DNA from 2 places in the Enterobacter sp. CFEC122 genome. Region 1 is predicted to be linked to the other one. Evidence: predicted binding sites of a transcription regulator. Region 1 holds the regulator's gene; the other holds the start of a gene.
The links. Region 1 encodes PurR, which represses purine synthesis genes. Its sites were predicted from a motif close to CANGCAAACGTTTGCNTG; they were not measured.

Region 1 (4,228 bases):
GAAGGGAGATAACCCTTGCCGAAATGCCTTCCATGGTAAAACGGGAGCACTCCGGCTCCCGTTAACACTTAATATTTATCGTATTTAATCGAACCAAATTTAGTATAGGCCTCAAAATTTGGTGATTCAATAGAAAATTGTTAGCAACCTAATCACTGAAATGTAACATGATTTCTGGCGCAATCAGGCATGCGAAGTTTCCACCTGCGCGCCGTTATCCTGCTCGCGCTGCGCGGACGCCTGCATGCGGTAACCCAATACCGCCAGCGCTACGGTGAACAGCATCACGCTGGTGGTGGTCAACAGCGGCGTGGCAATCAGCGCCGAGACCACCAGACTTGCGAGGAAGCACAGACCCAGCTGCAGGGTATTTTGCAGCGCGGCGGCGCGGCCTGTCGCCTGCGGGAACGGACGTAACGCCTGTGCCACAACGATAGGGTAAATCGCCCCGTTCGCCACGGCCATCACGCAGAAGGGGATCAAAATTTCAGCCAGGCCCGCGCCCGGAATAAACCCGACGGCCCAGGTCCCGATAACGCTCAGGGCATACAGCACCAGCAGCCATGGCAGCATCTGCTGACCTTCCCATTTTTGCAGCGCCGCGCGGCAGCCGTACCCGCCCACCAGGAACGCGATGGTCTGCGGAACATAGCTCAGACCGATGGCCGCCGGGCTGTAGCCCATATCGTGCAGAATAAACGGCGAGCCGGTGAGCCACGCGAAGAAGCTGGCCGAACAGGCGGCATAAATCAGGACATTCCCGCGATACGCTTTGGCGCTCAGCAGGGAGGTGAAGGTAATCGGCGTCGCGTCGGCATGCGCCTCTTTTTTATGCGCGGGCTTAAGGGCAAACGCCGGCAGCATCAGCACCAGCGTGATGGCAAACAGCGTGGCAAAAATGGCCTGCCAGTCAAAGTGCGCGAGGATCCAGCTGCCCAGCAGCGGAGCCAGGGCAGGGGAGAGGCCCACCAGCGGCATAATGGTGGCGAAAATACGGTTTGTGCGGTTAGCCGGGTAGGAGTCGGTCACCAGCGCCTGCCAGGTCACCGCCGCAGCACAGACGCCCACGGCCTGAACGAAGCGCAGCACCAGCAGCCAGGTAGCATCGCGCACCCACAGCATCCCCAGGCAGCCCACGGCAAAAATGGCCAGACCCAGCAGCAGCACCGGTTTACGACCGAAGCGATCCGAGAGCGGTCCCCAGAGCAGCTGGGCGAAAGCAAAACCGGCAAGGAACAGGCTCAGGCTGGCGCTGATGGCCGCGGCAGGGGTTTGCAGGTCTTCCTGCATCGCGGCAAACGCGGGCAGGTACATGTCGGTGGCCAAAAAGCCCAGCACGCTTAAGCCGCCGAGCCAGACTAAAAATCCTTTCCTGGGTTGCATTCTTTTATTCTCCTGAGGAGGCAGGTGTACGTTGGCGCAGAGTGTAGGGAGTGCAAAGCGGCTTGTGAAACGCTAATATTTGGCGTGTGCATTCAAATTTTTTGCAGGCAGAAAATGTGGTCAGATTATTCTCTTGAAGTGGTCGATGCTGTTGCGCGTAACGGCAGCTTTAGCGGTGCAGCGCAGGAGTTGCACCGCGTCCCTTCGGCCATCAGCTACACGGTGCGTCAGCTTGAGGAGTGGCTGGCGGTTCCGCTGTTTGAACGGCGGCATCGCGACGTGGAATTAACGCCCGCCGGAGCATGGTTTTTGAAAGAAGGGCGTTCTGTTATCAAAAAAATGCAGATCACCCGCGAACAGTGTCAGCAGATCGCCAACGGCTGGCGGGGGCATCTCGCCATCGCGGTAGATAACATCGTGAAGCCGGAACGCACCCGGCAGATGATCGTGGATTTCTATCGTCATTTCTCTGACGTCGAGCTACGGGTCTCGCAGGAGGTGTTCAACGGCGTCTGGGATGCGCTGGCGGACGGCAGGGCGGAGATGGCGATTGGCGCGACGCAGGCGATCCCGGTCGGGGGACGTTACGCCTTTCGCGACATGGGGATGCTGAGCTGGAAATGCGTGGTGGCCAGCGATCATCCTCTGGCAGCGATGGAAGGTCCGCTGAGCGACGATACGCTGCGCAACTGGCCGTCGCTGGTGCTGGAGGATACGTCCCGTTCATTGCCCAAGCGTATCACCTGGCTTCTGGATAACCAGCGGCGGGTGGTGGCTCCTGACTGGGAATCATCGGCGACGTGCCTCAGCGCCGGGCTGTGCGTCGCGATGGTGCCCGCTCATTTTGCGCGTCCACGCATCGATACCGGAGAATGGGTTGAACTGACGCTGGAGAATCCGTTCCCGGACGCAGCCTGCTGCCTGACCTGGCAACAAAATGATGTCTCGCCCGCCATGGCCTGGCTGCTGGATTATCTGGGGGACAGCGAAACCCTAAACCGGGAATGGTTACGGGAGCCAGCGTAGCTGGCCCCGTCAAGGGATTAACGACGGTAGTCGCGGAACGGACCGTCCGCAACGGAACGGCGTTCAATCAGGCGCGGGTGAACTTCAATGGACTGCGACTCTTCGCGCTTGTTGACGATTCTGTCCAGCAGCATATTGAAGGCCGTTTCGCCCAGCGAATCTTTTGGCTGGTGAATGGTTGTCAGCGCCGGGGTGAAGAAGCGCGCGTTACGCACGTTGTCATACCCGATCACGGAAATATCCTGCGGTACGCGCAAACCCAGCTCATCGGCGGCGCAGAGCGCGCCCATGGCCATGATGTCACCGCCGCAGAAAACGGCGGTCGGGCGGTGCTGCTGGGAAACGATCTGCTGCATCGCGCGGTAGCCTGATTCCGGCTCAAAGTCGCCCTGCACGATCCAGTTTTCCGGCACGGTGATGAGCGCTTCTTCCATCGCTTTCATAAAACCGGCCAGACGGCCCGCGCCGGTGTTACGCTCCAGCGGACCGGGGATCACGCCAATCTCGCGGTGACCGCGTTCGATCAGGTAACGACCCGCCATGTAACCGCCTTCGAAGGCGTTGTCGATAACGGAGTCGGTGAAGTCCGCGCGCGCTTCACCCCAGTCCATGACCACCATGGGGATATGGCGATACTCTTCCAGCATCGACAGCACGGATTCCGGGTACTCGGAACACATGACCAGCAGGCCATCGACGCGCTTTTGCGCCATCATCGACAGGTAGGCGCGCTGTTTTTCTATGCTGTTCCACGCGTTGCCCAGAATCAGGGTATAGCCTTTCTGGAAGCAGTTCTTCTCTACCGCTTCTATGATCTCGGCAAAATAGGCCGCTTCACTGCTGGTCGCCAGCAATCCAATGGATTTGGTGTGATTAACCTTGAGGCTGCGCGCAACCGCACTTGGCGAATAGTGCAGCTCTTTGATCGCTGCCCAGACGGCGTTGCGCGTCTCTTCCGCCACAAAGCGGGTTTTGTTAATTACATGTGATACGGTTGTAGTGGAAACGTTTGCGCGTTTTGCTACGTCTTTAATTGTTGCCATTAAATGTCACTCCAGACCATATCCTAAACTCCTGAAAAACTTGAAGGTAAACGTTTGCCTTCTCTCACCCTTATCACGCAATCTTGAATTGCGGCACGCCGGGAAAACGACACGGGACGTCAGGAGGGGGTCAATGGCCGGTACGCTAATAAATTTAGCGTGGAATTTTGTCCTATCTTGATGAAAAGGGGAAGAGGTAAAGTGTTTATCAGCCTAAATCTAGGAAGATTTTTGACGTAAATTATGCAAAAATGAGCAGGCTCACTTTTCGTGGGGGGATTAAAAGGAGAAAAATTGATGAGTTCCGATCTGAAGTTTTCGCTGTTCACCACCGTGGTTGTGCTGGCTCTGATTGTCGCGGCGGGTCTGACGGCCGCGCTGCACTGATTTACGCGGAGGGAGAGCCTTCTCCCTCCCGCTCACCTCGATTGTTACTCCTAAGGCAAAAATCTTTTGCCATTTTGTAAACTTCTCATTTTTTGTGATTGATGTCATGCTTTCCGCTTCTTTGTTCTGTGTCACCACATGACACGGCATCCGGAGTTGACGCATGAAAATCAATTTTCCCCTGCTGGCCCTGGCGATTGGCGCTTTTGGGATTGGCACCACTGAATTTTCCCCGATGGGGTTACTGCCCGTTATCGCCCGCGGCGTGGACGTCTCGATCCCTGCGGCCGGCATGTTAATCAGCGCCTACGCCATTGGCGTGATGGTGGGGGCGCCGCTGATGACGCTTCTCCTTTCACACCGCGCGCGCCGCAATGCGCTGATTTTCC
Region 2 (4,228 bases), on a different contig from region 1:
GGGTATCGGCATTCAGCTCGTCCCAGCGCACGGTCATGGCCGGATCGTCAGCCAGAACGGTTTCACTGCTGGTGAGAATAGCATGGCTTTGCGCACGCAGACGTTGCACATCGCGCCTTGCCTGCGGCGACGTGATCCACTGGCTCTCGCCGTTTGCCATCGCCGTACGACCGTCCAGCGAGGCACCCAGCTTAAGCTGGATATACGGGAACCCGGTACGCATGCGCTTCAGGAAACCTTTGTTGAGCGCTTCCGCGTCCTGCATCATCAGGCCATGGCTGACGTCAATGCCTTCCTGCTGCAGACGATACAGACCTCGTCCGGCCACCTGCGGATTCGGGTCCTGCATCGATGCAACCACGCGCGACACCCCCGCGGCAATCAGCGCGTCGCAGCACGGTGGCGTACGCCCGTGATGGCTGCAGGGCTCCAGCGTAACGTAGGCCGTCGCACCGCGCGCCTTCTCGCCGGCCATGCGCAGGGCATGAACCTCAGCATGCGGCTCGCCTGCACGATAGTGAAAGCCCTCCCCCACGATCTCGCCATCTTTAACGATAACGCACCCGACGTTCGGGTTGGGATGGGTCGTAAAACGACCGCGCTGCGCCAGCTTCATGGCTCGCGCCATGTACATCTCATCGTGCATGAGCTTAATCCTGTAAGCGGGCGATCTCTTCGCCAAACTCTTTGATATCTTCGAAGCTGCGGTAGACCGAGGCGAAGCGGATATAGGCGACCTTATCGAGCTTTTTCAGCTGCTCCATTACCAGGTTGCCAATCATCTTGCTGGGCACTTCACGCTCACCCAAACCACGAAGGTAAGATTTTATGTGGTTTAACGCCATCTCCACGTCGTCCGCGCTGACGGGACGCTTTTCAAGGGCCTTCAGCATTCCGCTGCGCAGTTTCTCTTCGTTAAACGGCTCACGTACGTCGTTACTTTTAACCACGCGCGGCATGACCAGCTCTGCCACCTCAAAGGTCGTGAAACGCTCGTTACACACCAGACACTGCCGACGACGGCGCACTGAAGACCCTTCGCCCACAAGGCGAGAGTCGATGACTTTGGTATCCACAGCGGAGCAGAATGGGCAATGCATACGGTATCCCTGTTATCTGGTTAACTGATTTTCATTTTACCCTGAACTGGCCTGACAACAAAGGAAGAGCTTTTTGAGAAAAAGGATCTATGTCTGACACAATGATGCTGGCTACCATTAGGACGATCCGTTATTTCAAGGAAATAAACGCAATGACAAGACGTTACCTGAAAATATTGCTGGTGGGGAGCCTCTTCACCCTTAGCGCCTGTGCACAGCAAACCGAAGTCCGTCAGATGAAACAGAGCGTCAATACGCTCAATACGGCGATGGACAAGCTAAACAAAGAAACGGTGAAGATCACCCAGCAAAATGCGCTGAACGCGAAATCTACCAGCGGGGTGTACCTGCTGCCGGGGGCGAATACGCCTGCCCTGCTGAACAGCCAGATTGGCACGCTAAAAATGTCTCTGGTGAATGTGGCGGCGAATGCCGATGGTACTCGCGCAACATTACGCATCAAGGGAGAGTCCAACGATCCGCTTCCGGCCTTCAGCGGCACCGTCGAGTGGGGCCAGATCCAGGGCACCACGGAGAACTACCAGGAGGTGAACGTGAAGAATCAGCTCTTCACCGCCCCGGCCAGTGTTTTAGCACCCAGTGATGTGGATATTCCGCTTCAGTTAAGTGGCCTTACGCCGGAACAGTTAGGCTTTATCCGCATTCACGACATTCAACCCGCCGCGCAGTAATCCTCTCTTTTTTAGCGGAGTGAAATGTCACTCCGCTAACATTTACATTTCGTATGGATTGGCAACATAAATGATTGCCGCTACAATCCCGGCCGTTTAAAGTACGCAAACGTGAACGCAATCGATTACGTGTATGAGAGATATGTGAAACAACACATATTTTTGTGAGCAGGGATTCCTATAATAGGCACCGCAGAAACACGAAATATTTAGAAACGCAATTCGCGCATTTTTCACTCCCGGAAGGGAATTTCAATCAGTGGCATGATTATGAAAAAAACATTACTCGCAGCTGGCGCCGTGCTGGCACTGTCCTCTTCTTTCACTGTTAACGCAGCGGAAAACGACAAACCACAATACCTCTCCGACTGGTGGCACCAGAGCGTTAACGTGGTCGGCAGCTACCACACGCGTTTCGGACCTCAGATTCGTAACGATACCTACCTGGAATATGAAGCGTTCGCCAAGAAAGACTGGTTTGATTTCTACGGCTACGTCGATCTGCCAGTATTCTTTGGTGGTAACACCGATGCGAAAGGTATCTGGAACAACGGCTCTCCGCTGTTTATGGAAATCGAACCACGCTTCTCTATCGATAAGCTGACCGGCACCGACCTAAGCTTCGGGCCGTTCAAAGAGTGGTACTTCGCGAATAACTACATTTACGACATGGGCCGCAACGATTCTCAGGAACAAAGCACCTGGTACATGGGTCTGGGTACGGACATCGACACCGGTCTGCCAATGAGCCTGTCTCTGAACGTGTACGCTAAGTATCAGTGGCAGAACTACGGTGCCGCGAACGAAAACGAGTGGGATGGCTACCGTTTCAAAGTGAAATACTTTGTGCCAATTACCCAACTGTGGGGCGGTAACCTGAGCTATATCGGCTTCACCAACTTTGACTGGGGCTCAGACCTGGGTGACAACGATTTCCGTGACCTGAACGGTAAGAAAGCGCGTACCAATAACTCCATCGCCTCCAGCCACATTCTGGCGCTGAACTACGATCACTGGCACTACTCTGTTGTGGCACGTTACTGGCACAACGGTGGTCAGTGGAACGACGACGCCAGCCTGAACTTCGGCAACGGCGACTTCAGCGTCCGATCTACCGGTTGGGGTGGTTACCTGGTTGTAGGTTACAACTTCTAATCAGTGCGGGTTTCGCCCGGTGGCGCTACGCAAACCGGGCCTACGAGCCAAATGTAGCCGGGTAAGGCGTAGCCGCCACCCGGCTTTTTACTGCCTCACCTTGCGCAAAAAATCCGCCAAAGACCTGTCCGCACTTTCGCTAAACCGCCTTTCCGTAGCCACAATATTGAGGCATCTGTCGAGCCGGAAACAGCGATAGTCATCGCGCCGTTCACACCACGCCGCCAGCAGCCAGCGCTCTCCCCAGAAGAACAGCCCCAGAGGCTGAACCTCACGATTAGACAGCTGTCCTGCTTCATCACGGTAATGCAGCGCCAGCACCTGCTGAGCGGAAATTGCCTGATGGATCCTGTCAAAATCGCTGCGGGAGTGGCTTTGCATGCAAAAATCCGGGGCGTAGATCCGCGTCTGCTCCGCCTTTCGACGACTCTCCTCGGGCAGAATCGCCAGCACCTTTTCCTGAGCCGACTCCAGCTCGCGCGACAGCGATTCCCCTCCCCAGGTTTTGAGCAGGCGAATCGCAACGATCAGCGCCTCGGACTCCTTATTTGTCAGCATCAGCGGCGGCAGGTCAAAGCCCGACATAAGCCGATATCCGCTCCCCGCCTCACCTTCCACCGGCACGCCGGAAAGCGACAGGTCGCGGATATCGCGGTAGACCGTGCGCTCGGACACGCCAAGCCGGTCCGCCAGATGCGCTGCCGTTGTCAGACGCCTGCCCCGCAGGATCTGCACAATCTGAAACAAACGGTCAGCGCGTCGGGTCATTTCTTAGTTCGCTCTCAGGCAGGTTGATGGAGGCCGACGCGGTTACCCTCGCTGTCGGTAAACAAGGCGATAGTGCCAATGCCATGCGGCAGTTCCAGCGGGCCAAACACGCACTCGCCGCCCTCAGAGGCGATGCGATCGAGCGTTGCCGCCAGATTGTCAGTATGCAGGTAAATAATAGCGCCCTGCAAAGACGGTGTAACGCCGTCAAATTTTGCCAGGGCGCCTCCGGTGGCGGGATCCTCATGCGGAAAAACGGCCAGCTCCGCACAGTCCATTTTCTCGCGACGCAGCGCAAGCTGCATCACCGGCTCATAAAATTTGATGGCGCGATCCATATCCGAGACCGGAATTTCAAACCAGTTAATGACGCTTTTCATACATCCTCCTGCCTGTTGTTTGGGTTCAGAAGGAGTCTACGACAGGGCTCCTGACAGCATACTGTCAGGAGTGTTTGTCAGGAGCAGATAAAAAAAATCCCGGTCAACCGACCGGGATTTTGATACGCAGTAA

Region 2: the regulator PurR is predicted to act here: its motif matches at 1,907-1,924, upstream of ACVCAM_RS02395 (nucleoside-specific channel-forming protein Tsx).

What each region holds. Positions count from the first base shown of each region.
Region 1 is NZ_JBRIQR010000011.1:20,528-24,755, reverse strand. Features, by position in the region: gene punC (purine nucleoside transporter PunC) at 184-1,383, opposite strand; gene punR (DNA-binding transcriptional activator PunR) at 1,498-2,409, shown strand; gene purR (HTH-type transcriptional repressor PurR) at 2,427-3,452, opposite strand; gene cydH (cytochrome bd-I oxidase subunit CydH) at 3,750-3,839, shown strand; gene ACVCAM_RS09655 (MFS transporter) at 4,003-4,228, shown strand, end outside.
Region 2 is NZ_JBRIQR010000002.1:111,821-116,048, reverse strand. Features, by position in the region: gene ribD (bifunctional diaminohydroxyphosphoribosylaminopyrimidine deaminase/5-amino-6-(5-phosphoribosylamino)uracil reductase RibD) at 1-646, opposite strand, end outside; gene nrdR (transcriptional regulator NrdR) at 651-1,100, opposite strand; gene ACVCAM_RS02400 (SadB/YajI family lipoprotein) at 1,253-1,792, shown strand; gene ACVCAM_RS02395 (nucleoside-specific channel-forming protein Tsx) at 2,063-2,947, shown strand; gene ACVCAM_RS02390 (helix-turn-helix transcriptional regulator) at 3,035-3,715, opposite strand; gene ACVCAM_RS02385 (VOC family protein) at 3,730-4,095, opposite strand.